DNA from 4 places in the Pseudoalteromonas sp. NZS127 genome. Region 2 is predicted to be linked to each of the others. Evidence: predicted binding sites of a transcription regulator. Region 2 holds the regulator's gene; each other region holds the start of a gene.
The links. The regulator sigma-54, encoded in region 2, starts transcription at its own class of promoters, with help from an activator protein. The targets are predictions, from matches to a motif close to GTTGGCACGNNNNTNGNNT.
Positions count from the first base shown of each region.

Region 1: a site for sigma-54 is predicted at 6,036-6,054, ahead of I6E78_RS07190 (EF-hand domain-containing protein). Genes of this name have one in related genera too.
Region 3: a site for sigma-54 is predicted at 3,981-3,999, ahead of I6E78_RS15335 (DUF1328 family protein). Genes of this name have one in related genera too.
Region 4: a site for sigma-54 is predicted at 2,555-2,573, ahead of I6E78_RS13160 (P-II family nitrogen regulator). Genes of this name have one in related genera too.

Region 1 is NZ_JADYWN010000005.1:146,162-153,909, forward strand. Features, by position in the region: gene I6E78_RS07155 (hypothetical protein) at 82-246, shown strand; gene I6E78_RS07160 (multifunctional CCA addition/repair protein) at 265-1,515, opposite strand; gene I6E78_RS07165 (hypothetical protein) at 1,658-1,885, shown strand; gene I6E78_RS07170 (DUF1543 domain-containing protein) at 1,901-2,401, opposite strand; gene I6E78_RS07175 (sigma 54-interacting transcriptional regulator) at 2,426-3,775, opposite strand; gene I6E78_RS07180 (hypothetical protein) at 3,778-4,320, opposite strand; gene I6E78_RS07185 (HAMP domain-containing sensor histidine kinase) at 4,322-5,779, opposite strand; gene I6E78_RS07190 (EF-hand domain-containing protein) at 6,090-6,323, shown strand; gene I6E78_RS07195 (hypothetical protein) at 6,351-6,578, shown strand; gene I6E78_RS07200 (hypothetical protein) at 6,734-6,970, shown strand; gene I6E78_RS07205 (EF-hand domain-containing protein) at 6,978-7,214, shown strand; gene I6E78_RS07210 (amidohydrolase) at 7,338-7,748, shown strand, end outside.
Region 2 is NZ_JADYWN010000001.1:139,133-146,880, forward strand. Features, by position in the region: gene I6E78_RS00670 (ATP-binding cassette domain-containing protein) at 1-246, opposite strand, end outside; gene I6E78_RS00675 (calcium/sodium antiporter) at 513-1,481, shown strand; gene I6E78_RS00680 (KpsF/GutQ family sugar-phosphate isomerase) at 1,491-2,462, shown strand; gene kdsC (3-deoxy-manno-octulosonate-8-phosphatase KdsC) at 2,463-3,014, shown strand; gene lptC (LPS export ABC transporter periplasmic protein LptC) at 3,011-3,568, shown strand; gene lptA (lipopolysaccharide transport periplasmic protein LptA) at 3,558-4,103, shown strand; gene lptB (LPS export ABC transporter ATP-binding protein) at 4,100-4,825, shown strand; gene I6E78_RS00705 (RNA polymerase factor sigma-54) at 4,895-6,388, shown strand; gene hpf (ribosome hibernation promoting factor) at 6,415-6,702, shown strand; gene ptsN (PTS IIA-like nitrogen regulatory protein PtsN) at 6,707-7,159, shown strand; gene rapZ (RNase adapter RapZ) at 7,181-7,748, shown strand, end outside.
Region 3 is NZ_JADYWN010000020.1:18,788-26,535, forward strand. Features, by position in the region: gene I6E78_RS15320 (sodium ion-translocating decarboxylase subunit beta) at 101-1,231, opposite strand; gene oadA (sodium-extruding oxaloacetate decarboxylase subunit alpha) at 1,245-3,026, opposite strand; gene I6E78_RS15330 (OadG family protein) at 3,039-3,284, opposite strand; gene I6E78_RS15335 (DUF1328 family protein) at 4,040-4,210, shown strand; gene I6E78_RS15340 (hypothetical protein) at 4,277-4,468, shown strand; gene I6E78_RS15345 (YcxB family protein) at 4,669-5,136, shown strand; gene csrA (carbon storage regulator CsrA) at 5,187-5,378, opposite strand; gene I6E78_RS15355 (aspartate kinase) at 5,469-6,686, opposite strand; gene alaS (alanine--tRNA ligase) at 6,687-7,748, opposite strand, start outside.
Region 4 is NZ_JADYWN010000014.1:77,323-85,070, reverse strand. Features, by position in the region: gene mrcB (penicillin-binding protein 1B) at 1-756, opposite strand, end outside; gene I6E78_RS13165 (ammonium transporter) at 933-2,162, opposite strand; gene I6E78_RS13160 (P-II family nitrogen regulator) at 2,172-2,510, opposite strand; gene I6E78_RS13155 (GGDEF domain-containing response regulator) at 2,692-3,957, opposite strand; gene I6E78_RS13150 (S10 family peptidase) at 4,310-5,830, shown strand; gene I6E78_RS13145 (CYTH and CHAD domain-containing protein) at 5,890-7,410, opposite strand; gene I6E78_RS13140 (TIGR04211 family SH3 domain-containing protein) at 7,627-7,748, shown strand, end outside.

The sequences.
Region 1 (7,748 bases), on a different contig from region 2:
GAGTTAAAATGTAACTGTTCACTTTTAATTCAGTGGCAAAACCCTAACCTAGCGCTAATCACCCTAAGCTAAGGTTTAATCATGCACCCATTATTAGAGCAAGAAGAGTTAGATTTTATATTTGAATTATATAGGCCAACAACAAGCACTAAACCTGTAAGCGAGCAGAGCCAAAACCGCAACTATAAAAAAGTAACGCAGCGCCAGTGCAATAAAGATAACAGCACATCAAGTTACTTAATTTAATTACTTTTAATGCCCTACTCACTGTGCCTGTTTTTCTCGTGTTAAAAACGCTTTTACACAGTTTATTTCCGCTTGTTTAACTTCCTCGCCTATTTCTGGGCCTTTTTTGCCGCTGTTAAGTGCAGCTTGTACCACTTGTTTTTTATCTAGCTTTAATAGTTCTGCATGAATAGCACGCAGCTTAGCTGCTTGCGGGTAAGGTTTATCTACGAGTGTTTCGCCGCGCCCTTGTGCATCGCATTGGCATGCTTGAGTAAAAGCAATAAAACGTTGTGGATGAACCAAGGCGTTTAAATTAGTCACAATTAACTTATGAACCGTTTCGGGCCTTAATTGCTCTAATGTATGACAAAGAGTGTGATTATCGCTAGTAAGTACGCCAATATCGCGAAAGCAATTAGGTATTTTTAAGCGTTCACAAAACTGTTCAACTACAGCAACCCCATCTCGTTCATGGCCACGTAAATTACCGCGTTTTTTAAAACTGATCGCTTTACCAAAGTCGTGAGTTAATGCAGCAAAACGCGTTGCTAAATCAAAATTCAAATCGGCTGCACGCCTAAGTACTAACATGGTATGCACAAACACATCACCCTCGGGGTGATGTTGTTTAGGTTGCGGCACATTAACCATTTTCTCAAGCTCGGGAAAAATCCCTAAGCCTTGCAACGCTTGAAAATAAAGTTCGGGATGCTTTTCACCCAGGGCTTTTTCGGTCTCTAACCATACTCGCTCTGGCACTAAATGATTAAGCTCGCCTTGCTGCTTAAGCTGTTGCATTAGTGCATAAGTGCTCGGATGTATACGCCACTCGCTGCCAAAACGGGCTAAAAAGCGAGCTATACGCAACACCCGCACTGGGTCTTCTACAAATGCATCTGTTGTATGGCGCAGTATTTTATCTTTAAGGTCTTGTTGGCCGTTAAATGGGTCAATTATATTGTCGTTAGCATCGAGCGCCATAGAGTTTATAGTTAAATCACGTCTGGCTAAGTCTTCCTCTAGAGTCACATCTGGGCTGGCATCAACCACAAAACCGGTATAGCCTTTACCACTTTTTCGCTCAGTGCGCCCAAGTGCATATTCTTCTTTGGTTTTTGGGTGTAAGTAAACCGGAAAGTCGCTACCTATTGGCACAAAGCCTAACGCTTCCATTGTCTGTGGCGTTTCGCCAATAACAACATAATCGTTGTCATTTGATGCTCTTTTTAGCAGTAAATCACGCACTGCACCACCAACTAGGTAAACCTGCTCCAATGCTTTATCCACGTAACCTCCAAAAACAAATACCAAAACTGCAATTAATGGTACTAATTATACCCAAAACCATATTAAAAGTCTGAGTAGTTTGACCTACCGCTAACTTGCTCATTACAATAGCGCTTTATTTTTAGCTAAAGTCATAACAACAATGAAAAAGCACTCTGCAAAAAAAGAACTCATGCTACTGCCTATATTACTGGTGGTTATTTTAATGTGTGTGGTGGGGCACTTTTTTATGCAAGCAGATTATCAAGACAGTAACATGATTGAATACATGTTAGCAGCGCTACCATTTGCAATGTTTGGCTTAGTGGTTGTAGCCTTTAAAATGGCGGCTAAAAGCGAAAAAAAAGAACAAAACGAGCAGGATTCTTAATCCTGCGTTATGTGTTTAAAGTACATGATAACCAAACCAATCAGGTTTAATTTTTTGTGCTTGCCCACTTGGGGTCAGTTTTATACTAAGCTGGCTGTCGAGTAAATCTATTGCAAAGCAATCGTCTACGTCGTGTAAATCATCTTTATGAATATGGCTAAAGCCAGCGAGTAAATCGTTTTTAGCGCGCTGTTTGGCCTCTTGACTACTGCTTGCTACATACAGTGCAAAGTCGTGTTGCTCAGCCATTAAATCGCTTCTGTAGGCGCCTAAGTTTACAAAGTAAAGCTGTTTAGTTTGCTCAACTGGCGTGTCGCTTACTGTAACTTTATAACCATCTATGTGGTTAATTGCCATGTAGCTATCCATATGCACGCTGTTTTTGTCGCCCACCCATTGGCTTTTTAATTTAGTATAGGTTTGCTCAATGTTTTGCCCAACTACAAAACGAATGTCGTGCATTTCTATATGGCAGCCCTGAATTCGCCCACCTAAATACACCATGAATAACTGCATGTTTAGTTCCTATAAATTGGTTATTTAAGCTAAATTATCAACATCTATATTGTGCTTTTTAATCAGTTTATAAAAATCTGAACGGTTACGTTTAGCTAGTTTTGCGCCTTCGGCGACATTTCCACCAGCCATTTTAAGGGTGTTTATTACGTAGTCGCGTTCAAATTCTTTTTTAGCGTCGTTTAGCGACAATGGCTCTACATTTTTTTCGTTGCTATTTAATGCACTTAGCACTAAATGCTCTGAAATAACTTCGCTTGGGGTAAGTGCTACAACTTGCTCTACCACGTTTTGAAGTTGGCGAATATTACCTGGCCAGTCGTAACGCACGAGTGCGTGCATGGCGTCGTTGGCAAAGTGTTTTTCGCTTTGCTTCATTCGCTTTGCAATACTGGCGCTAAAGTATTGTGCAAGTAGACTTATATCTTCGCGACGCTCGCACAAAGGAGGGAGTTTTAAATTAACCACGTTTAAGCGGTAGTATAAATCCTCCCTAAACTGCTGATTTATAATCGCTTCGGGGAGGTTTTTATGAGTTGCCGATACAATGCGAACATCTATGGCTATTTCTTCTTGAAAGCCGACTGGACGTATGGTTTTTTCTTGCAATACGCGCAGTAACTTAACTTGTAAATTTAGCGGCATATCACCTATTTCATCTAAAAATAAGGTGCCTCCCTCAGCTTGTTGAAACAGTCCTTGGTGATCTTTTATGGCGCCGGTAAACGAGCCTTTTTTATGACCAAATAATTCTGACTCTAGCAGTTCACCCGGTACTGCGCCGCAGTTTATCGCTACAAATGGGCCTTTACTTACATGGCTATGCTGATGAATAGCTTGAGCTAATAACTCTTTACCCGTACCACTGGCTCCCGATATTAATACGTTAACTTGCGTTGGCCCTAGCAGTTTAACTTGCTCTAGCAAATGTAGCATAGCGCCGCTACGGGTAACTATATTGCTAGTGGGTATTATTTCATCGGCATTTACGCCGTGTATTTCTATCGCTTTTGCTAAGCTGTCGAATAACTCGTCTTTATCTATTGGTTTGGTAATAAATGCAAAAATGCCTTGTTTGGTAGCCTCTACCGCATCAGGAATAGAGCCATGCGCTGTCATCATAATAACGGGCAATGCCGGATAGCGGCTTTGCAATTGGCGGTGCAGTGCCATGCCATCCATTTCGTCCATGCGCAGGTCGGTTACTACGGCATCGAACACTTGGCTTTTTAATATTTGTAACGCAGTTAGGCCGCTCTCGCAGGTGGTAACCTCGTAGCCTTTTGATTCGATACGAATAGCGAGCAATTTTAATAAGCTGGCATCGTCATCCACTAATAATACTTTTGCACCTTGCGGTTTTATTGCTGGCATAACTACTGCTCCTTAGTTTCTTCGCGTAATAACAGTTGCTGCTCTATGGTTGCTAATGACGAGAGCGTTTGTTGCATTTTATTATTAAGTGCTTGCTGCTCTTTTTTAGCATTTATTTGTAGTGTTACTTGTTGTTTTTGTAGCCATAAATACTGTTTTATATCGTCTGGCCAATAGTAAGCTTGGTCAAGTTTAAGTAACTTACTCATTACCGTATTAGGATCGCTACTAGTGTTTAAACACATAAATTGAAAAAAGTTTTTTAGTTCTTTTTCGCCAACAAAATCTTTGTTATCTGGGGTTAACTTAAAACCACCACATTTATTAGCATGCCAGGCTATTACTTGCTCCGCAGGGGGATACATAGGATCGCTTTTAGGCCGAGGCTTTGGGCTTGGCTGGCTGTTTTTATCGCTCGTTACTTTAGTTTGAGTTTGCGCCACTGGGCTATCAACCACTTGCTGTTGGGGGTTATTAGTTTTGCACCCCGATAAAATGATGGCACTGCCACACACACATAAAATAGCCATTAAACGCGAGGTCATACTAGTTAACTCCTTGATTTGTTATTATGGGAAGCGTAATTAAAAATCGACAACCTTGGGGTTCATTTTGCTCTATTAATAATTGTCCGTTTAATTGCTCTACTGACTCTTTAACAATAGTTAAGCCTAAGCCACTGCCTTGTAGCGTAACATTTTTGCTATGCTTACCTTGATAAAATGCGCTAAAAACATGTGCTTTTTCGTGCTCTTTAATTCCGCATCCCTCGTCGCTTATCGCCATTTTTAGCTTACTGTGCTCAAAGGTTAACGCTATAGATACTGCCTGCCCGTGTTGTGAAAACTTTAAGCCATTAGAAATTAATTGCACTAAAATCATTTCAATTAACTCCCCAGGTAACGCAAGCGCCTTATTAGGTAAGTTGTTATGCCAAATAAGGATTTGCTCTCGGGCTGTTAGGCGGTGCTCAAAATGACTATTAATTTTATTAATTAAATGATTAAACTCAACCTCACTTACGCTGTCTTTACTAGTACGAATCGCGTTATAACTAAGTAGGCTGTCAATCATAGTACGAAGGCGCACCATAGACTGGCTAATAAGCTCAAGTACAGCGCGTTGCTCTTTAGTTATAGGGCCAACTATTTCATCGCTGAGCAAGTCGGTGCCCTCGACCATTGAGGCTAGAGGTGTTTTAAGTTCGTGGGTAACGTGGCGTAAAAAGGTGTCTTTTTGCTGCTCAAGTATATGTAACTGAGCTTGCACCCATTGTAATTTATTACCTAATTCAACTAGCTCTGCTGAGCCTTGCACGGCTATTTTTTGTTGCCAGTCACCTTGCCCTAATTTACCAATAATTTTAGTCAGGCTTTTTAAACGGCCACTTATACGCCACAAAAAACCGCCTCCTACTAAGAGTGTTAGCGGAATTAGCGCCACCAGCCAGTTAATAAATGAAGTTTGCAACTGCGCTATTTCTTTTTGATTATTAGTAATTTGGGTTTCGCTTTTATCGCGTAACCATAAGGTAAGTTCGGCGAGTAAATCGCTAATAGGTAAAAACAAGGCTACCTGCTGTTGTTTTTGTTCAACAAGTTGAGTGTGTGCTAGTTGCAGAGTATTCGTTAAACGCTGCCATTGTGCGGTGTGACTTTTACTGGGCGCTATACGTGTAAGATCTTCAATACTTTGTAGCGATGCTTGCCACTTATCAACTATGAGCGTATCGAGTGACTCACTTTTTAGTACCCAATTTTGCCGAGTAGCGCGCTCTAAACTATTGAGTTCTTGTTTTAAAATATTAAACGATTTAGTTACTTGGTAGTTATTACTAACAATTTGCTGAGTTACAGCTAACTGCTTATTAAGCGCATTTAAAAATACAATAACCACTAACGATAAGGGTAATAACGACAGCAGCATACTCATTACAAACTGGCTAATTAAATTAGGGCGCCAATTAAGTATTGCTTTGTATTTTTCAGCCATCACTGCTGGCATTGCATCCATCCTTTAGTAACTTTAAACAGCCTATTATTAAGCGTTTAAGTTATACACTAGCTGAATCAATTTACATATCTGTTATTCGTACTGTAAAGCCGCCTGTTGCCAAACAGCAACAACTCAACTCTTTGATTTATATTGCTTCTTTATTTATAAGCCAAATTTCGTTGCAAAAAACACACAGATACCTGTAAAACTTGCTTAACCTATAACACCAAAAACCATAAGCAACTGAATTTAAAAGATAAAAATAATTGGCATCGTTTTTGTAATAGTTAATCTAAGTTTATCTTATAAGGAAATGACCATGAGTAATCGCTTTTTAATTATTATGCCAATCGTTGCGCTAGGCTTTTTGAGCGCTAACGCGCTGGCAATGGATGTACAAGCTACTTTTAATGAACTTGATAAAGACAGTAACGGTACTCTCAGCGAAGCTGAAGCAGGTGAGGACGCCGTACTTCATGAAAACTTTTCACAAATAGATACTGATCAAAATGGTCAGCTGTCGCTAGATGAGTTTAAACAGTTTATTAAGTAACTAACCTAGTAACCAAAGGAGTTTTTTATGAAACAGCTTATAGCCGCATTTTCGTTACTGTTTTTAGTTATTAGTGCTACTGCCCTGGCTTCATCGTTTAATGCTCGTTTTGCTTTTTTAGATAAAAATATGGATGGAAAAATATCTATTACCGAAGCCAAAAAAGATAAAGAAGTAATGAAACAGTTTTCTGATTTAGATGTAAATAACGATGAAATGATCTCTAAAAAAGAGTTTGAGGCGTTTAAGCCTTAAGTTTAAATTCAAGTTTGGTCTTGTAAAATTAACTAAAAGTATTTGCTATAACCCCTGAGGGAGTGTGTAAATGGATTTAATGTTGGGCGTTAAATTATGGCAAGTACTTTATTTTATTACGAATGACATTAAAATGAGCTTTGCGAAGGAGCACCATGAAGATACGCGCTTGTTTAGTTAGTTGCTTATTATTACTAAGCTTTAATTCATTAGCACTTGATGTAAAGCAACGTTTTGATCACCTTGATACAGATCAAAGCGGCTATTTAATTCACCATGAGCTTGAGGCTCAACCGCACTTACTAAACAACTTTAGCAAATGGGATAAAAACCAAGATAATAAAATTTCATTGGTTGAATTTAAAAATTATCTTACGAATAACCTCTACTGAGTAATTTATGAAAAATATAAGCTATATAGCGCTCGTTGCGCTTAGTGTTTGTAGCACACCAAGCTTTGCCAGCAGCAATAACATTGCCAAGCAATTTGAAAAATTTGATCGTAACCAAAACGGCTTATTAAGCCGAGCAGAAACAGCCAGTGACCCTGCCCTATGGTCTCGTTTTGCAAGTTACGATAAAGACAAAGACGGCCACCTCTCTTTAAGCGAATTTACACTTTATGCAAGTCAGTAATTAATTTACCAATAAATTAACTGGCTTACTCTGCACAAATAACAATCCAACCACCTCAAGTGGTTGGTATTATAAAAGTGAGTTTGTTATGTTAAAGCCATTAACAATAAAAATAAGCTCACTATGCCACTCAAAAAAATAATCAAACCTTTGCTACTCGCTTGCCTTTGCGCAGGCTCAAGCCTTGCGGTTGCGCAAACTAAAGTTATTTACAACGCCAACGGCTACACACCTTTGTACAAAGGTGAAGTGCAGCAGTTTTCTACTTTAGTTATAAAAAACGGTAAAGTAGTTAAACTTGGCGGCGATACGCTAAAAAATAGCTTTCCTGATGCCAAGCTTATTGACGCTCATGGCAATACGCTATTACCGGGTTTAATTGACGCACACGGTCACATTATTGGTTTAGGTAATAACCTGTCACAATTAGATTTACGCGGTGCGCTTTCTATTGATGAAGTTACTAATAAACTCAAGGTATTTGCAAATAACAAACAAGGTTGGATTATTGGCCGTGGCTGGAATCAAGAGCTG
Region 2 (7,748 bases):
ATATAGGGCTTTACGTGACATTTTTGGAATGCTACTGCCTTCAAATAAAATATCACCAGAGTCAGGCTTTAGTTGACCGCCAATTAAACGCAGCATGGTAGTTTTACCAATGCCGCTTGGCCCCATAATGGCAGTGATTTTACCTTTAGGAACACTAAAACTCATATTTTTATATATGATTCTATCGCCCCTTGAAAAGCAAACATCCTTGACTTCTACTATTGATTGCGACAAGTCGCTCTCCATAACAATATTCACTCGTATTCCTATTTTAAGGCTTTTTCGACCAAGATGGAAAAAACAATTCGTAAGATTTTGTAATGTAATTGCCAAAACAGTTATAAGGCTCGCTCAAACCACCTTAACCTTGGCTTAAACCTTTGCATAGCATACCCTAAATATTTATAAAATAAGTGATTAACCGCTCTCTTCGCCACTGTTTTATTTATACTTTCAGATTGGCTTTTGTTACTATTCGTGCAATATGTATTTTCAATAACTGGTTCAATACAATGGTTACCTCATTTGTTATTTTAATTTTTGGTCTTGCTGGCCTAGTTTGGAGCGCTGACAAGTTCGTTTATGGCGCCGCAGCACTGGCGAAAAACTTTGGTGTGCCTACTTTAATTGTAGGGTTAACCGTTGTTGCAATGGGTTCATCAGCGCCTGAAATGATGGTTTCGGCTTCTGCCGCTTTAGCCGGTAAAACCGATACTGCCATAGGCAATGCCGTTGGCTCAAACATAACCAATATTTTATTAGTACTGGGTATTACCGCTTTATTGCGCCCGTTGTCTGTTTCATCAAGCACCTTAAAACGTGAAATACCTTTGGTATTAATTATTTCGTTAGCTACTTGGTATATTTTTTCAGATAACTATTTTTCATACCCAGAAGCAATTGCCCTACTTATTGGTTTTGTTGTATTTATTTTTGGACTTATTATTATCTCCCTAAGAGCTAAAAATAATAACGATCCATTTGTAAACGAAGCCTGCGATGAAGTACCCGATAACGTTCCCACTAAAAAGGCAGTTTTTTGGCTCATTGTAGGCTTGATATTACTTCCTGTTAGTTCTCACTTTTTAGTTGGCTCAGCTGTCGATATTGCAAAATTCTTTGGCTTAAGTGACTTGGTAATTGGCTTAACTATTATTGCTATTGGCACCAGTTTACCAGAACTGGCAGCGTCTGTTGCAGGTGTGCTTAAAAATGAAGATGACCTAGCACTGGGTAATATTGTGGGCTCAAATATTTTTAATATTTTAGCCGTGTTACCACTTGCCGGTATTATCAATCCATCGATAATCGACCCTTCTATTGCTAATCGTGATGTACTGATTATGATTGCAGCAACCTTGGCACTTATTGTTATGTCATTGAACTTTAGAGGCGCTCAGCGTATCAATAGAGTAGAAGGTGGTTTACTGCTAAGCGCATTTTTGATTTACCAAGGTTACATCTTTAGTCAAATAGGGTAAGAGTTGTCTATGACCAAGCTAAGTTTTATCGAGCAAGGGCTACGTGTTCTTGATATCGAGCGCCAAGCACTTTTTGATATAAAACAATATGTAGATGATAATTTTCATCAGGCATGTCAGCTTATGTATGACTGCAGCGGCCGTATTATAATTATTGGTATGGGTAAGTCGGGGCATATTGGCCATAAAATTGCGGCAACTTTAGCAAGCACTGGTAGCCCTGCTTTTTTTGTGCACCCAGGCGAAGCCAGCCACGGCGATTTGGGCATGATCACTAAAAACGATGTCGTTATGCTTATTTCTAACTCAGGCGAAACCAGTGAAGTACTTAATATTATTCCAGTGTTAAAACGCCTTGGTGCAAAAATTATTTCCATGACAGGAAATACACAATCAACCATGGCCACACTTGCTAACGTGCATGTATGCATTAAAGTAGAAAAAGAAGCCTGCTCATTAGGCTTAGCACCAACAGCCAGTACCACGGCAACACTCGCTATGGGCGATGCAATGGCGGTAGCACTGTTAGAAGCACGCGGATTTACTGCCGATGACTTTGCACTATCGCATCCCGGTGGCAGTTTAGGGAAGCGATTACTGCTCACCTTAAAAGATGTTATGCACAGCGGTGTAAATACGCCTATTATAACTACTTCGCAAACTATTAAAGATGCGCTGATTGAAATGACAGCTAAAGGCTTAGGTATGACCGCCATAGTTGACGATAATCAGCAACTCGCTGGGTTATTTACCGATGGTGATTTACGCCGTATTTTAGAGCAACGCGTTGATATTCATACCACGTCAATAGATGCAGTAATGACTAAATCGTGTACCACGGCAACCCAAGATATGCTTGCTGCGCAAGCGCTTAATATTATGGAACATAAACGCATTAATGGCTTAATTATTATTAATGAGCATAATCAGCCTATTGGGGCACTCAATATGCAAGACCTACTTAAAGCAGGAGTATTATAAATGCAATTTGAAGAACTCTATCAAGCGCTAAGTGATGACGCTAAAGCGCGCGCAAAAAAAGTAAAACTACTTATATGCGATATTGATGGCGTATTTTCTGATGGCCGAATTTATCTTGGCAACCAAGATGAAGAGCTAAAAGCATTTAATACAAAAGATGGCTTTGGTATTAAAGCACTTATTAACAGCGGCTTTGAAGTAGCGGTTATTACCGGCAGGCACTCGCAAATAGTACAACAACGTATGACCAGCTTAACCGTGCAGCATATTTATCAAGGTCAAGAAAACAAGCTTATTGCCTACCAAGAACTTAAAAACAAGCTTAATTTGAGCGATGAGCAAATTGCTTATATTGGTGATGATGGCCCTGATATGCCTGTTATGGAGTTAGTTGGCTTTGCAGTAGCAGTAAATGACGCGCACCCACTAATTAAACGCTTAGCACATTACACTACGCAAATGCCGGGTGGTTTTGGTGCAGTAAGAGAGCTAACCGACTTACTTATGCTTGAAAACAATAAACCATTAACTAGCCAAGGCACCAGTTCATGAATATAGCGCGCATAGTCTTAAGCGTTTTATTCATCACCTGTATGGTTTGGCTTTGGTACCCTTATTTTACTCAGGTAAATACGGTTGCTAAAGCCGACTCAGAAGTAATAGCTAAACCCGATTACACCGCCATTGAGCTAAAACAAACAGCTTTTGACGAAAACGGTGAAATTAGCCATAAAGTAACTGCGGTTAAAACGGAGCTTTACGAGCAGCTAGGATTTACCTTATTCGAAAAACCTACTTTCATATTGTACGACGACAGACAAAAAACGTGGCGTATCAATGCTGATGAAGCAACACTTTACGATGAAAGACAATTAATTTTAGAGGGTAATGTAACTGCCCAAAACTTAATTGATGGCGCAATGATAGACAAAATTACCGCCGACAATATTCAAGTAGATATAATGCTACTCACTATGCGCAGCGAACAGCCCGTTATTATAACTGGACCGAATTTAAAGATCACCGGTAAAGGCCTTGAAGCCAATTTAACAACCGAGGTGATAAAACTAATTAACCATACGCGAACACTATATTATGACCAATAACCTTGCAAAAATACTTATTATTCCATCGCTTATACTTGTATTTAATAGTAATGCGGCAGAGCAAAGTACTTCCCCATTAGCTAATCAAATTTCTATTAGTGCTGACCGCCAAGAAGGCCAACTAAAAGAAAACGTTGGTATTTTTGAGAAAAACGTCGAGATAATTCACGGTAATCGTCGTATCACCGCCGATCGTTTAGAAGTACATAAGCGCGACGAACTTGGCGATAATAAACAACTATTAATTGCCACGGGCAGTCCTGCATATTTTGAAGAAAAGCAAGCAGATGGTACTGTCATGAGCGCCAGCGCTAACGAAGTACGTTACGATGTAGCGAAACGTTTTTTAACCCTAGTAGGAGATGCAAACATTTCTCAAGCTGGGCAAAAAATTACGGCTAAAAGCATCACCTACGATATAGAGCAACAGCTTATAAGTGCTGAAAAAGATGAAAACTCAACTGATCGGGTACACACTATTTTAGTGCCTATAGACGTAAAAAAAGAACAAAAACTCAATAAAGGTCAGCCATGAGTACATTAAAAGCAGAGCTATTAGCAAAAAGCTATAAAGGCCGTGAAGTTGTTAAAAATGTAGGACTTGAAGTAAAAGCTGGCAGCATTGTTGGTTTACTTGGCCCAAATGGCGCAGGTAAAACCACTACCTTTTACATGATTGTAGGCTTAGTTCCTAGCGACAAAGGTAAAATATTAATTGATGATAACGATATTACCTTACTTCCTATGCACAGCCGTGCTCGTTTAGGTATTGGTTATTTACCACAAGAGTCTTCTATTTTTAGAAAGCTCACTGTGTATCAAAATTTAATGGCTATTTTAGAAACGCGTAAGCAACTAAATAAACAAGCCAGGGAAGAAACCCTAAATAGTTTGTTGGACGAATTTAGCCTGCAACATATTCGCGACAGCTTAGGTATGGCACTATCTGGTGGTGAACGTCGCCGCGTAGAAATAGCACGTGCTTTAGCTGCAGATCCTAAATTTATATTGCTTGATGAGCCCTTTGCTGGCGTGGATCCTATTTCAGTACTCGATATTAAAAAAATTATAGAACACCTTAAAAATCGTGGTATTGGCGTACTAATTACCGACCACAATGTAAGGGAAACCCTTGATGTTTGTGAAAAAGCCTACATTGTTTCTCATGGGGAGCTAATTGCATCTGGTACTCCTGAATTTGTATTAAACGATAAAACAGTACGTGATGTTTATTTAGGCGAGCAGTTCAAACTGTAATATTTATGTTATTACTATAAGCATCTGCTAAGATTAATCATATCAATTTATAAGGATTGTTAGAGATAAATGAGGCAATCATTACAGCTGCGCATGGGCCAGCAACTTACAATGACTCCGCAACTGCAACAGGCTATTCGCTTATTGCAGCTTAGTACCTTGGATCTCCAGCAAGAAATACAAGAAGCACTTGATAGCAACCCATTACTTGAAGTTGATGAACAAGATTACACGGAAGAATCAGCAGGTAAAAACGAGCAAAAAGCAGATGACATTACTGTTAGCGCCTCTGCTGACGACACCCCAAGCGAGTATGAGCAAGATAGCGGTGAAGCACTAAATAAAGACACCATAAGCGACGACATGGCCATGGATGTATCATGGGATGAATATATGAGCGCAGCGCCTGCCTCTTCATCAGGGCCAATGCCTGAAGATGAATCTATTTATCAAGGTGCATCAACCGAAACCCTGCATGAATACTTAATGTGGCAATTACAGCTCACCCCTTTTAGCCCTACCGACGAAGCTATTGCCATAGCTATTGTTGAAGCCGTAGATGACTCTGGTATTTTAACCCTCAGTTGCGAAGACCTTTTAGCAAGCTTTAACCAAGAAACTGACGACGAACACGAAGTAGAACTAGATGAAATAGAAGCAGTGCTAAAGCGCATTCAATTATTTGATCCTGTTGGTATTGCAGCTCGCAGCTTGCAAGAATGCTTATGCATTCAATTAAATCAATTTGATAAAGACACCCCTTATATTAACGAAACAAAAATGGTGTTAACTGATCATATCGATTTACTCGCTGCTCGCGACTATCGTACGTTAATGAAAAAAACTAAGCTCAAAGAAGAAGAGCTTAAAGAAATAATGACACTTATTCATACGCTTAATCCTAAGCCTGCGGATACTATTGTCAGAGAAGAGTCTGAATACGTTATACCTGACGTGTCTGTTAAAAAAATAAAAGGCCGCTGGGTGGTAGAGCTAAACCCAGATAGCATGCCAAAAATACGTGTTAACAGCCAATATGCGGCTATGTCTCGTACAGTAAAATCCAGCGGTGACAGCCAATTTATTCGCTCGCACTTACAAGAAGCTAAATGGTTTATTAAAAGCCTAGAAAGTAGAAACGAAACACTCCTGAAAGTAACTAATTGTATTGTTAAGCAGCAACAAGCGTTTTTTGAACATGGCCCAGAAGCCATGAAACCTATGGTATTAAACGATGTTGCCGAAATAGTTGAAATGCACGAGTCGACTATTTCACGGGTCACTACGCAAAAATATATGCACACTCCACGTGGCATTTTTGAGCTTAAGTACTTTTTTTCAAGCCATGTAAGCACCGAAAATGGTGGCGAATGTTCATCAACTGCCATACGTGCCCTGATTAAAAAGTTGATAGCTGCAGAAAACTTAGCCAAACCATTGAGTGATAGCAAGATTGCAGATATATTGGCTGAGCAAGGAATTAAAGTAGCTAGACGGACAATTGCAAAATATCGCGAATCTCTGGCTATTCCCCCGTCGAATCAACGTAAAAGCTTGATTTAAGACGTACAACAAAGAGGAAAATGCTGATGCAACTAAACTTAACTGGTCGTCATGTAGACATTACAGACTCATTAAGAGACTATGTAAATAATAAATTTGCAAAGCTGCAAAGACACTCAGATCACATAACTAATGTGCATGTTATTCTCGATGTAGAAAAATTAAGTCAAAAAGCTGAAGCAACAATTTTTGTAAGTGGCGCTGAGCTATTTGCATCGACCGAACACCAAGATATGTACGCTGCCATTGACTCGTTGATTGACAAACTCGATCGTCAAGTAATTAAACACAAAGAGAAGTTTGCTCGACACTAACACTATGAAATTAAGCTCACTTATATGCCAGGACTGCAGCAAAGCTGTGGTCCTTTTTAATAGTAAAAAAAGAATTTTAGAATTCATCAGTGAACTCGCGCATAAAAAAATGCCGTATTTACCTCAGCAAGATATTCTCACTGCTTTATTGGCAAGAGAAAAGCTAGGTAGTACCGGTATTGGCCGAGGAATAGCAATTCCACATGGCCGTATGAGCGGGGCACAAGAGCCTCTTGCCTTAATTTTAATAAGCGAAACCGCTATTAATTTTGATGCAATTGATAATCGTCCAGTTGATATTTTTGTTGCGCTTATAGTGCCCGATGGCGATAACCAGCAGCACTTGAAAACACTAGCCACAATAGCTGATAAACTAAACGATAAAGAGTTTTGTAAGCAATTGCGTGCGGCAAAGTCTGATGAAGCGTTATACCAAGTTATTTTGGATCAATCCTAGTTACTAATAAAGGGGTGGTAAATGGAATTAATTATTATAAGTGGCCGATCAGGTTCTGGTAAGTCAGTTGCTTTACGTGTTGTAGAAGATTTAGGTTACTATTGTGTAGATAATATTCCGGTAAATTTGCTGCCTTCATTAGTGCGCAGTGTCTCTGATAACTACGATAAAATAGCCGTTAGTATAGACGTGCGTAACCTGCCTAAAGACCAGCAGCAGTTTAACGATATTCTTGAGTACTTACCCGACTTTGCTAAACCAACGTTATTTTATTTAGATAGCGACGATCAAACGTTAATCCGCCGTTATTCAGAAACACGTCGCTTGCACCCGCTTTCGATTGATTCGCTACCGCTAGATTTAGCAATAAAAAAGGAAAAAGAATTACTCGATGTACTCGTAACGCGGGCTGATCATGTCATTGATACAACCGATTTAAGTGTGCATCAACTTGCTGAATCTATGCGTGAAACCATACTCGGTAAAAAAGACAAACAGCTTATCATTACCTTTGAGTCGTTTGGCTTTAAGCATGGTATTCCCAAAGGTGCTGATTATGTTTTTGATGCGCGTTTTTTACCAAACCCAC
Region 3 (7,748 bases), on a different contig from region 2:
TTACTGTAACAAAAACAGTCGATAAAAACCTATCTCTATAAATTAAGCATAAAAAAAAGCGCAGTAAACTGCGCTAATCGGTTGGATTTTAAAATTGATGTTAGCCAACAAGTGCTAATAAAATACCTGCTGCAACTGCACTGCCTAGTACTCCGGCAACATTTGGCCCCATTGCATGCATAAGTAAAAAGTTATGCGGATTGCTCTCAAGGCCTACTTTATTTACTACGCGCGCCGCCATGGGTACAGCCGATACTCCCGCAGCACCTATTAATGGATTAATCGGCGTTTTAGATATTTTATTTAACCCTTTAGCCATAAATACGCCCGAGGCTGTACCTATAGCAAAAGCCAGTGCGCCAAGCACTAAAATACCAATCGTCTCAACAGTTAAAAACTTATCTGCAGCAAGCTTTGAGCCTACAGCTAAACCTAAAAATATAGTTGTAACATTGATGATTTCGTTTTGAGCACTGTTACTTAATCTATCAACAACACCAGACTCTCGCATTAAGTTACCTAAACAAAACATACCAACCAGAGGTATCGCCGCAGGTAAAAACATTGCTGTTAAGCTAAGTACCATTAACGGAAAAATAATTTTCTCTTTTTTAGATACTTTACGCAGCTCTGGCATTTTTATTTGGCGCTCTTCAACCGTGGTTAATGCGCGCATAATTGGCGGCTGAATAATTGGCACTAATGCCATATACGAATAAGCAGCTACCGCAATCGCACCTAACAAGTCGGGTGCCAGTTTAGAGGCTAAAAATATAGCGGTTGGGCCATCAGCTCCACCAATTATCGCAATAGCCGACGCATCTTGCAGGCTAAATTCAAAACCAGGTACATAGTTAAGTAAAATAGCGCCAAACAGTGTAGCAAAAATACCAAACTGTGCAGCTGCACCTAATAGCAACATACGAGGGTTAGCAATTAGCGCACTAAAATCAGTTAACGCGCCTACCCCCATAAATATTAATAGTGGAAAAATACCGGTATCAATACCTACATAATACACATAATGCAGTAAGCCGCCGGGGTCGGATAAACCTGCCACCGGAATATTAGTTAATATTGCACCAAAGCCGATAGGTAATAATAATAGGGGCTCAAATTTTTTGGCTATTGCCAAAAACAATAATAAACAGCCTACCGCAATCATAATCAACGCTGGAAATGTAAAGTTAGCAATGCCTGTGGCATGCCAGAGGTTTAAAATACCATCCATCCTCTATTTACTCCTAAGCTAATGCAATCATAGCGTCGCCGGTAGTTACAGCATCGCCTTCACCAACTAACACTTCAGCAATTGTTCCGGTGTGCGTAGCGCGTATTTCAGTTTCCATTTTCATGGCTTCCATAATAATCACTACATCACCTTCATTCACAACTTGCCCTGCTTTTACCTTTATCTTAAAAATATTACCGGCTAAAGGGGCGTTAAGTGTTTCGCCTGATGCAACCGAAGCAGACTGAGGAATATGTTCTGAGTCTTTTAATGTAACTTCTTTAAGCTCGCCGCCTTGAGCTACAACAACGTCGTAAACTTTACCGTCTACTTTTACGCTGTATTGCTCAGCTTTAACGCTGTTGTTATTTGAAGCTGATTTAGAGGGAGCTTTATTGCTTTTATCTTCAACACAAGGAACTGGCTCAAATGCATCTGGGTTGTTACGGTTTTTAATAAACTTCAAACCAACCTGTGGGAATAATGCATACGTTAGTACGTCATCAATTTGCTCATCAGCAAGAGTTAAACCTTGCTCTTGTACTTCTTTTAATAATTCAGCCTCAAGCGTTGCAAGCTCAGGTGCAATATTATCTGCAGGACGGCAAGTAATTACCTCTGCTCCATCAAGCACACGCTCTTGTAGCTCTTTATTCATAGGTGCTGGTGTTAGGCCATATTCACCTTTTAATACGCCAGCTGTTTCTTTAGTAATTGTTTTATAGCGCTCACCCGTTAGTACATTAAGTACCGCTTGAGTGCCTACAATTTGCGACGTTGGTGTTACTAAAGGTAAAAAGCCAAGATCTTCACGTACACGTGGGATCTCAAGTAAAACTTCATTAAGCTTATCTGCTGCGCCTTGCTCTTTAAGCTGGTTTTCCATGTTAGTTAACATGCCACCAGGTACTTGCGCGAGTAAAATACGGCCATCAACCCCTTTTAAGCTACCTTCAAATGCCGCGTATTTTTTACGTACATCTCTAAAGTAAGCAGCAATTTCTTCTAGGTGATTTAAATCAAGCTCAGTATCACGCTCAGTCCCTTCAACTATCGATACAATAGTTTCAGTTGCGGTGTGTCCGTAAGTCATACTCATAGATGAAATTGCGGTATCAAGCATATCAATGCCTGCATCAATCGCTTTTTGATAAGTCGCAGTACTTAAACCTGTTGTGGCGTGGCACTGCATTGCAATTGGAATAGATACAGTTTCTTTTAGTGCTTTAATTAGTTTTTCAGCATCGTACGGCTTTAATAAACCCGCCATATCTTTAATACAAATTGAATGACAGCCTAAATCTTCCAACTGCTTAGCTAGCGTTAACCACATATCAAGCGTATGAACAGGGCTTACTGTATAAGAAATAGTCCCTTGGGCATGTGCGCCTACTTTTATAGCCGCTTTAATTGCCGTTTCAAGATTACGTACATCGTTCATTGCATCAAATATACGAAATACATCAACGCCATTTTTATGGGCACGCTCTACAAATTTTTCTACTACATCGTCAGCATAATGGCGGTAACCTAATAAATTTTGACCGCGTAATAGCATTTGCTGTTTAGTATTTGGCATCGCTTTTTTTAGTGCGCGAATACGCTCCCAAGGATCTTCACCTAAATAACGAATACACGAATCAAACGTAGCTCCACCCCACGACTCAATAGACCAATAACCTGCATCATCAAGCTTTTTTGCAATTGGTAGCATATCGTCAAGGCGCATACGAGTTGCTAACAATGATTGATGCGCATCACGTAGTACCAGTTCTGTTAATTTTAATTTAGCCATTTAAGTGCTCCTTTAATTATTGTTTGTTTTGTACTGAGCAATGGCAGCACTAATTGCGGCGATGTGCTCATTAGGCACACCTTGTGATTTAAAAGACGGTGTTCTGGCAGGTGTTGCAAGCTCAGGCTCTGTAAAGCGAGATACCAGCTTAGACATAACCGTAACGCAGGTAATTAATAATGACAGAAACACAAACACCCCCACCATACCGGTTAGCATTAAGTTGCTTGCTGTTGTAAGTAAAGCAGCGATATCCATTTTCCTCTCCTATAAAAATCATACCGAAATCAAAATAAAAAATCGTTTTACGTAAATAATTATTCACTGAATAATAACAAAAAACAGTGTTTTGTCTATAGCCTGTAAATTGGTAAAACCAATTTAAACAAAACTAACATGCTATTAATTAACTTAACACTACAAAAAGGACTAGATACGCGCTATTACATAGACAATAAAAATAGTGAATATAAATAAAAGTTATATAGGAGGCCTAAAACCCGTTAATAAAGCACTCAAAGTAAAGTGCTAACAACCACATTAGCATAAAGTAATTTCACCACTGGCAATTGGTCTTACCAAGCGTGTTTGCTAATTATTCAACCTTTTAAATAGCCGCCGTTATTTTTATTACTTACATAACAGTAAATAATACCCATTAGTAAAGTTCACAAGCGCTACTAAACTTTACTTATCACTACACAAATACAAGCAGCAAAATAACGTAGTTGTTATTAAGGCCACTAGGCTCGCAAATCAAGCGCTGCTATTAAATAGTCCCTTAACTCAGCTCACAAAGGTCAATATGCGTTAGCTTCTCTTATAAAAAACTAACATCCATAGTCACTTATATCAGTATGAATAAATTACACAGCAAAGCGTAAAACTTACCATTGAGTGCGCGCCGAAACAAAAAAAAATAAAAACAAACCATTGATTTAAAGGCAAAAAAACAATGGCACGTAACTCGCATTATATCTGTTGAGCAAATTTGATAAACCAAGGAGAATACAATGTTACGCTGGACAATCACTTTTTTAGTAATTGCTTTAATTGCTGCAGTGTTAGGTTTTGGTGGTATAGCAGGCGCCGCAGCGGGTATTGCAAAAATTATATTTTTTATATTTTTAATACTTTTAGTTATATCTTTAGTATCGGGTGCCCTACGTGGCAAAAAGCCCTAGGTAACAAACTAAAGCTTTAAAACTAATTAAAAATCATTTAAATCAAAATTTACAAGGAATTACATTATGAATTCGACAACTTTAAGAGCAGCACTAATTGGCCTATTCGCAAGTTTATTTATTATGGGTTGTGAAGATAACCATGCAGAAGATGCTGGTGAACGTATTGACGAAGCAGTAACTGACGTGCAAAACAAAGTTGAAGATGCATGTGAAGAAGTAAAAGAAGGTGTAAATGCAGAAGAAACAAACTGTTAATTCTTCTAATTTATTAAAAAAACGGCTCTAAAATGAGCCGTTTTTTATGCGTGTAATAAAATAACACCTAAACTTAAGATTGGATCTGATAAATAATAAACGCCAAAATGTTTATCTATTATGCAGTTATTTATTATATAACTGCGCATTTACTGGTTAGCTTGTTAAAATGCATATAATTATGTTTTAAGAACTCCTATATGACACTTACAACAACCTACACGCTTGATAAGCCTTATTTTTATGAGTGCTTTGACGAATCAGTTGCACATAGCAAGCGCGCGCAACCAAAATACTTTTTATTGGCACTATTAATAGCTCTCGGATTATTTGGGATTTATGGTTTAGACGATCATTACCTAGGATCTTTTCTGATCATGGTTGCGGTACTTGAATGTATTGCCTTTTATTATCGCCGACCTTGGTGGGTTACTAGACAAATGCTAAGCAAAGCCTCGGGATCTGAGGTCACCCTTACCTTTGACGAAGAAGGGATTAAATCAAGTAACTTTTATAAAAACACCCAACTTCTGTGGTCAGATATTAACGAAGTTATCACCACAGAGCGCGGCATACTATTAAAAAATAAAAAAGGCATGCAGTATATATCCAAGCATATATTAACTGCCGAAATACTTAATTTTATACACAAAAAAGCCACTCAGTGAGTGGCTTTTGGCAATAACTCAGTATGTAACTAAGTTATGTACATTGCTGATTAAGCATTGCCAGGTTCAGGGTTAGACTTTTCAGCTTGAATACGCATGTAAATTTCTTCACGATGCACTGAAACGTCTTTTGGTGCGTTAACACCGATTCGAACTTGATTCCCTTTTACACCTAGAACAGTAACGGTTACTTCGTCACCGATCATTAGGGTTTCACCTACTCTACGAGTTAGTATTAGCATTCTTTTGCTCCCTTGTTCCAATAAAATTATAAGATTCCGCTAAAACATTTTAATGAAAATCAGACTAAAAAGTAAGTAAAACCTATCAATCTATTCATTTTCTGTTAAAAATATCTTATGTAATGCACGAACAGCCAACTCTAGGTATTTTTCATCTATTAAAACCGATATTTTAATTTCTGATGTAGACACTAAAATAACGTTAATATTTTCTGCAGCTAATGCATCAAAAAATAAACTAGCAACACCCGAATGTGACTTCATACCCATACCAACAGCAGATACTTTAGCTACTGTTGTTAACCCAAAAATATTTTGTGCTGTTAACTGAGCTTGCTGCTCTGTTAAAACGTCTAATGCGTGTAAATAATCATTTGTGTGTACAGTAAAAGCATAGTCTACTTTGTCAACATTATGATTAACTTGATTAATCATATCTATTTCGATGCCGTTATCTGCAAAAAGTTTCAAAATCTTTGCAAGATATTGTGTACCACTCAGTACACCCTCTACATTTATCAAACATTCATCACGATTAAACGCAATACCCGAAACGACATTGCCAGGCATATCGCTCTCCTCAAAACTAATCAATGTACCAGCATCAGGGTAAAAACTTGATAGCACCCTAAGTGGCACATTGTGTTTTCCTGCTGCTTCAACTGAACGAATATGCAATACTTTGGCCCCTAAACTCGCTAACTCTAGCATTTCAGCAAAGGTGACTTGGCTCATTCGTCGTGCATTAGGTTCAACACGAGGGTCTGTAGTATATACGCCGTTAACGTCGGTATAGATCTGACATTCGTCAGCTTTTATTGCTCCGGCAATTTCAACCGCCGAAGTATCGGTACCGCCACGCCCTAATGTAGTTACATTTCCTTCAATGTCACGGCCCTGAAAACCCGTAATAATTGCAATACGGTTATGCTCAAGCTCATGTTTTAAACGCGTTGCTGCTACATCTGTAATACGGGCTTTACCAAACATATTATCGGTTAAAATATTAACCTGATCGGCTAATAAACTCACAGCAGAATGACCGCGCTTAATAATAGCCATAGCTAATAAAGCCACCGAAACCTGCTCGCCGGTGCTAAGTAATACGTCAAGTTCACGGCTACTTGGCCGAGTATCTATTTGTTTGGCGAGATTAATTAAGCGGTTGGTTTCTCCCGACATAGCCGAGAGCACCACAACCACTTGATGGCCTTGTTGTTTAGTTTTAACAACGAGGTCGGCAACCGCTTCAATTCGCTCTATTGAGCCAACCGAAGTGCCACCGAATTTTTGAACTATAAGTGCCACTTAAGCTTGTGTTTTCTCAGTAAACCAAGCTGTTACACTGTCTAATGCTGCAGTTAGGTTTTCTGGCTCAGAGCCACCTGCTTGTGCCATATCTGGGCGGCCGCCACCTTTACCACCTACTTGGCTGGCCATATGGTTAACTAGCTCACCAGCTTTAACTCTACCGGTTAAATCTTTAGTTACACCTGCAATTAAGCTCACTTTATCATCGCTTGCAACACCTAGTGCAATAACACCCGAGCCAATTTTGTTTTTAAGGTCGTCAACCATACCACGTAGCGCTTTTGACTCAGTGCCCTTAACGTTGGCTATTAATAGCTTAATACCGTTAATTTCTACTACTGAATCAAGTAATGATGCACCCGCAGCACTTGCTAGCTTATCGTTAAGTTGCGCAATTTGTTTTTCTAGCTGTTTTGATTTATCAAGCAGCGCAGTTACTTTTTCAAGTACTGACGCGCTGTCGGCTTTAACTACAGCAGCTACATCATTTAGCTTTTGCTCTTGCTCACTCACGTAGGCAATCGCGTCAGCGCCGGTTACCGCTTCAATACGACGAACACCCGCAGCAATACCGCTTTCAGATACTATTTTGAATAAACCAATATCACCTGCGCGTTCAACATGTGTACCACCACAAAGCTCAATAGAGTAGTCCCCAATAGTAACTACACGTACTTCGTCATCGTATTTTTCGCCAAATAACGCCATTGCACCTTTTGCTTTAGCGTCATCTATTGCCATAAGCTCGGTACTTAACGCAAAGTTACAACGAATTTCATCGTTTACTACACGTTCAATTTCGCGTAATTCTTCTTTGGTAACAGCTTCAAAATGTGAAAAGTCAAAACGCAAACGCTCTGCTTGAACTAGCGAGCCTTTTTGACCTACATGTTCGCCTAATAATTGGCGTAGTGTTTCGTGTAATATATGCGTCGCAGTATGGTTTTTCTTGATGCGTTCGCGGCGTGCGTCATCAATTGTTGCTTCTACTTTATCGTTAAGACCAATACGGCCTTGTACTATACCGTGGTGTGCAAATGCATTACCTAATTTAGTCGT
Region 4 (7,748 bases), on a different contig from region 2:
TTGCGTTAGCGTACTGCCGCCCTGAACTGTTCGCCCAGCACGAATATTACTATACAACGCACGTAAAATAGAAAATACCGATACGCCGTGGTGCTGATAAAAATTACGATCTTCAACCACTAAAAGCGTGTCTTTTAGCATTGCCGGAAATTTATCCAGCGGTACAAATTCACGGTCTTGTTTAGAGTCGTTACCTATACGCGCTATTTGCACCGGCTCCAGCCTAGCGTTGTTTAAACGCCGACCAAACTTGTCTTTAATACTAGCCACTTTTTGCCCTGCAAAACGCAGTTCAATTATATGCGCCTGTTCTAGCGCGTCATAAAATTCAAAATCGCGACGATATATTTTAATGCTGTTGGCAGTTTTAACATATTGCCCTGTACGACTTAACCTATTAACGGCTGAGTAGTTTAGCCGCTCTAACTCCCAAATAACCTCTTGGCTTGATAAGAACTGCCCGGGGTAAAACGCCATCGAGCGTGCATAAACTTGCGCAGGAAGCTGCCATTTATTACCTTCAAATTGACGAGTTATTTTTGCATCGAGGTAAATAAAATAAAGCGCCATAGCAATAAATGTCGCTAAACTAAGTTTCCAAAAAATAGACCATAGTTTATTGAGTAAAGATCGCTGAGCAACTGATGATTTGTTTTTTGTACTTTTTTTAGCGCCGTTACGCGGTGTACTTTTAGAGGGTTTAGCGCTGCGCTTTGTGGGGGTTTTACCTGTCGGTGTTTTTTTGTTATCAGCCATTTAAATGTAATTTATTCCAAGGTTTATTTTACGGACGTGAGCTTAGCATAGTCACCTACTAGTTCACCATTATAAGGTAAATTAACAACCCATCTTAGCAGCACTAAAGTTAACCTCCCCTGAAATAAAAAAGCGCTACCTAAGTAGCGCTTTGGACAACACACAATAACTTAAATTTAATTACTACGAACCGATACAAATTCTGGGTAGGCGTCAATGCCACAATCGTGTTGATCCATACCGTTTAGCTCTTCTTCTTCGGTAACCCTAATGCCCATAGTATGCTTTAAGATTGCCCACACCAGCAGCGAAGAAATAAACACAAAACCAATAATACACAACAAGCCTATTAACTGAGTTACCAAGTTTGCCTCGGCGTTTGTCACTGGTACTAGCATAATACCAAGTACTCCACATACGCCATGCACAGAAATAGCGCCAACTGGGTCGTCTATTTTTGCCTTATCAAGTATAACAATACTAAATACCACTAATGAGCCGCCTAATAACCCTAATAAACACGCCATCAATGGTGAAGGTGAAAGCGGATCGGCGGTAATCACAACCAGCCCAGCTAACGCGCCATTTAATACCATAGTTAAATCGGCTTTACCCCATAATGCTTTACAAACAAATAGTGCTGAAACAGCCCCCATTGCAGCAGCAGCATTGGTGTTTAATAAAATCTTTCCTACAGCAGTCGCGTTTTCTGCATCTGATATAAGTAGCTGCGAGCCGCCGTTAAAACCAAACCAGCCCATCCATAAAATAAACGTACCTAACGTTGCCAAAGGCAAGTTTGACCCCGGAATTGGGTATATTTCGCCATTTTTACCATATTTTCCTTTACGTGCACCCAGTAATAATACGCCAGCTAATGCCGCTGATGCGCCGGTTGCATGCACTATTGCTGAGCCAGCAAAGTCAACAAAACCCATTGACGATAAAAATCCAGAGCCCCAAGTCCAGTAACCCTCAATAGGATATATAAGCCCAGTTAACACCAAGGTAAACACCAAAAATGCCCACAACTTCATGCGCTCAGCCACCGCACCCGAGACAATAGACATAGCCGTGGCAACAAAAACAACTTGAAAGAAAAAATCAGATTCTAGAGAGTGATCAGCATCAGCGGCTTGTGTACCAATTAAGCCACCAAATGAAGGAATGATGCCTCCCTCGGTATTCCCTACATACATAATATTGTAACCAACGAGTAAAAACATGGTGCATGCAATTGAATACAAGGCGATATTTTTAGTTAATATTTCTGTGGTGTTTTTTGAGCGTACTAAACCCGCTTCTAGCATGGCAAACCCTGCGGCCATCCACATTACTAATATGCCACAAATTAAAAAATAAAAGGTGTCGAGCGAAAACTTTAGTTCTATCAGTGTACTTTCCATAAATCCCCCTTAAAGTGCATCTTCATCAAGTTCGCCCGTACGAATACGAACAATTTGATCTAGGTCGTACACAAAAATCTTACCGTCACCTATTTTGCCGGTGCCTGCAACTTGCGTAATTGAGTCAACTACGCGTTGGCAGTTTTCAGTACGAGTGGCAATTTCGAGTTTAATTTTAGGAATAAAATCAACTTGGTATTCAGCCCCACGATACAATTCGGTATGACCACGCTGTCGACCAAAGCCTTTTACATCAACAACTGTCATCCCTTCTATGCCTAAATCAGCGAGTGCTGTACGCACTTCATCTAATTTAAATGGCTTGATGATTGCACTAATCATTTTCATTTTAGTCCCCTTAGGACACGTTATTGTTTTTCTTAGTTAATACAATCCAAGCTTTATGCCATTTTTATATGGCAATAAAAAACAATAACTTATAAAAATATTTTATATTTAAAACAAAAAAACGCACCAATTAGGTGCGTTTTTTTATATATAATACTTGATTGGTGCGTGTGTATTTAACTCAACGTATAGCTGTAACCTCTGCTAGCTGCAAAGTACTATTTAAAACCACACAATTGCGCCCTTGCTCCTTAGCTTGATACAAAGCTCTATCGGCAACACGCATAGCAGCGGTTAAACTGGTATTTTGAAATTCGGCTAGGCCTATACTTGCTGTTATTGATAAGGTTTTACCACTGATAGTAAAGTCGTAACTTGCGAACTTTTGTATAAATAAATTTAAACACTTCTCGGCTTGTTCAACTTCTACTTGCGTTAATATAATTGCAAACTCTTCACCGCCAATACGTGCCACTGTACTGTTAGAAAATGAAGTACGGATTAAATTACTCACTTGTTTAAGTGCCTGATCGCCGCCGTCATGCCCAAATTCATCGTTTATTGCTTTAAAAAAATCTATATCGAGTAACACTAAGCTATTTTTCTGATTTTTATTTTTGAGTAGTTTTTCAGCATACTGATAAAAGTAACGACGATTATAAAGCCCGGTAAGATGATCTCGAAAAGCACTTTCTTTAATGTCTGCAATTAACGATAACTGCTCCATGGTTTGCAATACACGACAATGAAACTCTTCATTCATAAAAGGTTTAGTTAAAAAATCATTAGCACCATATTTAATAAATCGCGCCGATAAACCATGCTTACTCGCGCCTGATAACCCAATAATTGCTAAGTCATCACGGCCTCTAAAGTTTCTCACCGCTTTAACTAATTCAAAACCATCCATTGTTGGCATTGCATAGTCTGTCATGAGTAATTTAATTTCAGCATCGTTTTTGAGCATATCTAATGCTTGGCGTCCATCGTGCGCCTCACTGACTGCAAATAATTGTTTTTCTAGCATTTGCTTCATTAAAGTACGACTTAAAACCGAGTCGTCGGCTATTAATGCTTTACAGCCTTGGTTACGCAACAGCTGTGCAACTAATTTTATAGCGTAATTATATGAGTCACGGTTATCTTTTATCACATAATCAATTACGCCTAATTCTAACATTTGCAGGCGCTTGTACTCATCCATCTTAGAAGTAAGCACCACAGTAGGAATACCTTTTAATAAGGTATATTTGGCCACCTCACCATTTGGTGCGTCGGGGAGCGTTAAATCAACTAAGGCTAGTGTATAGCTGTGCTTACTTACAAACTCCTTACACTCAGATAAAGACCAAGCAAAATCAATGGCAACATCAAGATACTGTGCAGATATATGGCGAAGGACTTGTTGTACTACTTTACTATCTTCAACTATCAACAGTCTTTGCATAGGGCTTCTCTTTACTTCTAATTTGATTACTTGTTTTATAACCATATGTTCATCATAAATTTAAAGCCTTTAATGAGATTTTAAATTTATTAAAAAGCAAATTACACACCCTGTCGGTTTGCCACTATTTTTTTAAAGTAAATCTCACTTATTTAAGCTGCTATTTATAAATAGATGCGAATATACATTACTTTCATTACGATCGAAATAAAGAGCGATACAAAGCGTTAAAAGCTAAGTTTTTACACATTCTATTTACTCAACCACTATTATCGGCAACTAGTCTCAATACTTTTGTTTTTTTACTGAATATTTCTTTTAATAGAACATTAACAATAAAAAAGGGTCATTCATGAAGTTTAGCCAAAGTATTTTTTTACCTATTGCCGCCATTGCCTTAACACTTAGTAGTGCCTCCTTTGCCGATAATAACCAGCGTCGTATTGATATCGACAGCAAAGTGGTTACTGAGCACAAAGCAAAAATTAATAATCAGCGCTTTTCATATACGGTTGCAACCGGTACGCAACCTGTTTGGGATGACAAAGGCGATGCTATAGCAACCTTGCAATATACTTACTACACCCGCGATAAGGTAGATGACAGAGCAAAGCGCCCTTTGCTTATTTCGTTTAATGGCGGCCCTGGCTCGGCATCGGTTTGGATGCACCTTGCTTATACTGGCCCTCGCGTATTAAAAATTGATGATGAAGGCTACCCTATTCAACCATATGGGGTTAAAGACAACCCTTACTCAGTGCTCGACATTGCCGATATTGTATATGTAAATCCGGTAAACACCGGCTACTCTCGCGTAGTTGAAGATAAAGACGGTAAATTACTCTCTAAAGCTGAGCAAAAAGAGCAGTTTTTTGGCGTAAAAGCCGATATTAAGTACCTCGCTGAGTGGCTCAATACCTTTGTAAACAGAAACGAGCGCTGGCGCTCTCCTAAGTTTTTAATTGGCGAAAGCTACGGTACAACACGTGTATCGGGCCTTGCTCATGAACTGCAAAATAGCCAATGGATGTACATTAACGGCGTAGTATTGGTTTCACCAACCGATATTGGCATTAAGCGCGACGGCCCAATTAAAGCAGCTAACCGCCTGCCTTACTTTGCCGCTACAGCTTGGTATCACAAAGCATTAAATGCCAACTTACAAGCTAAAGACCTAGACGAGTTACTGCCTGAAGTTGAGCAGTTTACAATTAACGAACTGATCCCCGCACTGGCTAAAGGCGGCTTTATTGCAGATGATGAAAAACGCCGCATAATTAAAAAAATGGCGCAATATGCTGGGCTTTCTGAAACCTTTGTAGAGCAAAATAACTTAGATGTTCCAACGCAGTTTTTTTGGAAAGAGCTATTACGTGACCGCGGCCAAATGGTAGGACGCTTAGACTCGCGTTATTTAGGTATTGATAAACGCGATGCGGGCGAGTCGCCTGATTACTGGGCAGAACTCACGTCGTGGTTACACTCTTTCACACCCGCTATTAATCATTACTTACGTGAAGAGCTAAATTATAAAACAGATATTAAATATAACCTGTTTGGTAATGTGCACCCATGGGATAGAAGCGGTAATAACACCGGCGAAAACTTGCGTTTAGCTATGGCGCAAAACCCGTATTTAAAGGTAATGATTCAATCGGGTTATTATGACGGTGCAACTAACTACTTTGATGCTAAATATACGTTATGGCAGTTAGATCCAAGTGGCAAAATGCAAGACCGCTTAAGCTTTAAAGGCTACAGAAGCGGACATATGATGTACTTACGCCATGCGGATTTAGAGAGCTCTAATACCGACTTACGTGAATTTATAAAAGCGGCATTACCTAAAGAAGGCCAAGCTGCTAAATACTAATCAGCAAACATAAAAAAGGCTCGTAATGAGCCTTTTTTATTTAATCATATTCTGTAAATCTAAAGCCAATAAGGCTTTATATCGAACGAAGCCAATCTACTTTGCTCCATTGCACTTACCAAATATTCTGTCTTTTGTGCTAGCCATGTTTGAATTTTAGCTAGCTTTTCATCTTCTTGACCACCGCAAAGCTGCTTTAAATAGTCAAGGGTACTAAGCTCGTACATACCATGAGAAATATCAAGCCAAGGAAGTCTAAACTCTAAGCGCTCTTCTTTATCAAATAACGCACCTAAACAATTACCACTTAGTAAACTGTTCTCTAATTGTGTGCGTATATTAAGGTAATCATTCGCGGTTAAAGTTTGTTCTTTAGGTAACAGCTTATGCAAATTTCGCCAATCTTTATCAAACAAACGGTTAGCAATGCTGGCTACCGATTGGTCAGCGTTTTGTAATTGCTTTTGATCCCAAAACTTGCGCCATTGTTTGTCTATTAACCAGGTTGTTAACGACAGTATTAAACGATTATAGCGTGCACTATGAAACAGCGCATAAATGTCGTCAATGCTAGGCTGTAGCTCTTTTAGGTCATTAATAACTTGTGTTAATGCCGGTGCGTTGTTTATTTTTTTATAAAAAGCGTGGCGTTTAGAAGTATAGGTTTTTAATTGAATTGCATTTTCAACCCACGCTAACTCGCTGAGTAACCACTTTAATTCGTTGCGTAAATGCTCAGTACTTTCTTTGCTAACAATGTCGTCAAACAACCAAAAGTTATGACGAATTAAGCTTATACCGTCGGTTACTCGCTTTAATGTTTTTAAACTTGGCTTATCGAAATAACATTGTTCGTGCTTTTGCACAAAACGAATACCAAAACCCATAGCCTCTATTAATGCTTGCTCTTGGGTTACTTGCCCTTTGAGTTTAACAAACCCAATAGACTTACTTGGTTGCAGTGGCGTGTCGTCAGCAAGGCGATACCCTCTTGCGGCCTTTGAATACAAACCTAAGCGAATACAGTTTTGGCTTACTAATTTATCGGCTAGCGCAAATAATTCATTACGGCTGCCCTCAACAAGTTCAATTTCAAGCTCGCTGATCACCTCAACTTTACCCGCTGCGGCAATTTCACCTTTATCAAGCACTACTTCAATTTTTGCACCGTTTTGAGTCTCAATTAACCAAGTACGGCGAATAAAGTTAGTACTAAAAATCGGATGTATATTTTCTGCAATAACATTGGCTTGCATGCCATGAGGCCAAATAGATGGGTCAAATGCCATTATATCTGGACGATTAGACTCTATTGGTAAGTTAAATTCAGGGCGTTGATGTAAGCCCCCAACAACCTCACCGGCGAGTTTAATTGTTTGCTCACATTTATTATCAGCACAACGCGTTCTATAGCCAATATCAAGGGCTCTAAGCTCACGGCTTGGCGTATCATAATAAGCATTTTGTAAACTTCGAGATGGCTTATTAGTAACTGTTTTTGCAAATTGTGTAATTAATGAGGGGATCAGTGGAATGACGGCATCTGATACCAAAAATTTTAGTTCTATCTCAGTATCCATTAGTTATGCGGATTACCCTTAAAATTAATAAGTGGTCAAAATAAACAAAGCCGCCCCATATTGCAAATATTTTAGTCAAAATGGGCCGCTAATAAAATAACACCGGTTACAATATCAACCTTGCTATTGCGCAATTTAATCCATATTATCGCTATACTTATGTGAAATATAAAATCACGTTCTAAACGGACACGGTTAGATTAACAAGGTAAATAAATGCTAAAACACTGTTTATTATGGCTGTTTTTAACAGCCTCAACATTTGCGAGCCAAGCAGAAGAAGCTCAAACAGCAGCCCCCACCAATGCAAAAACAGCTTATATAATTGACAATCTTTA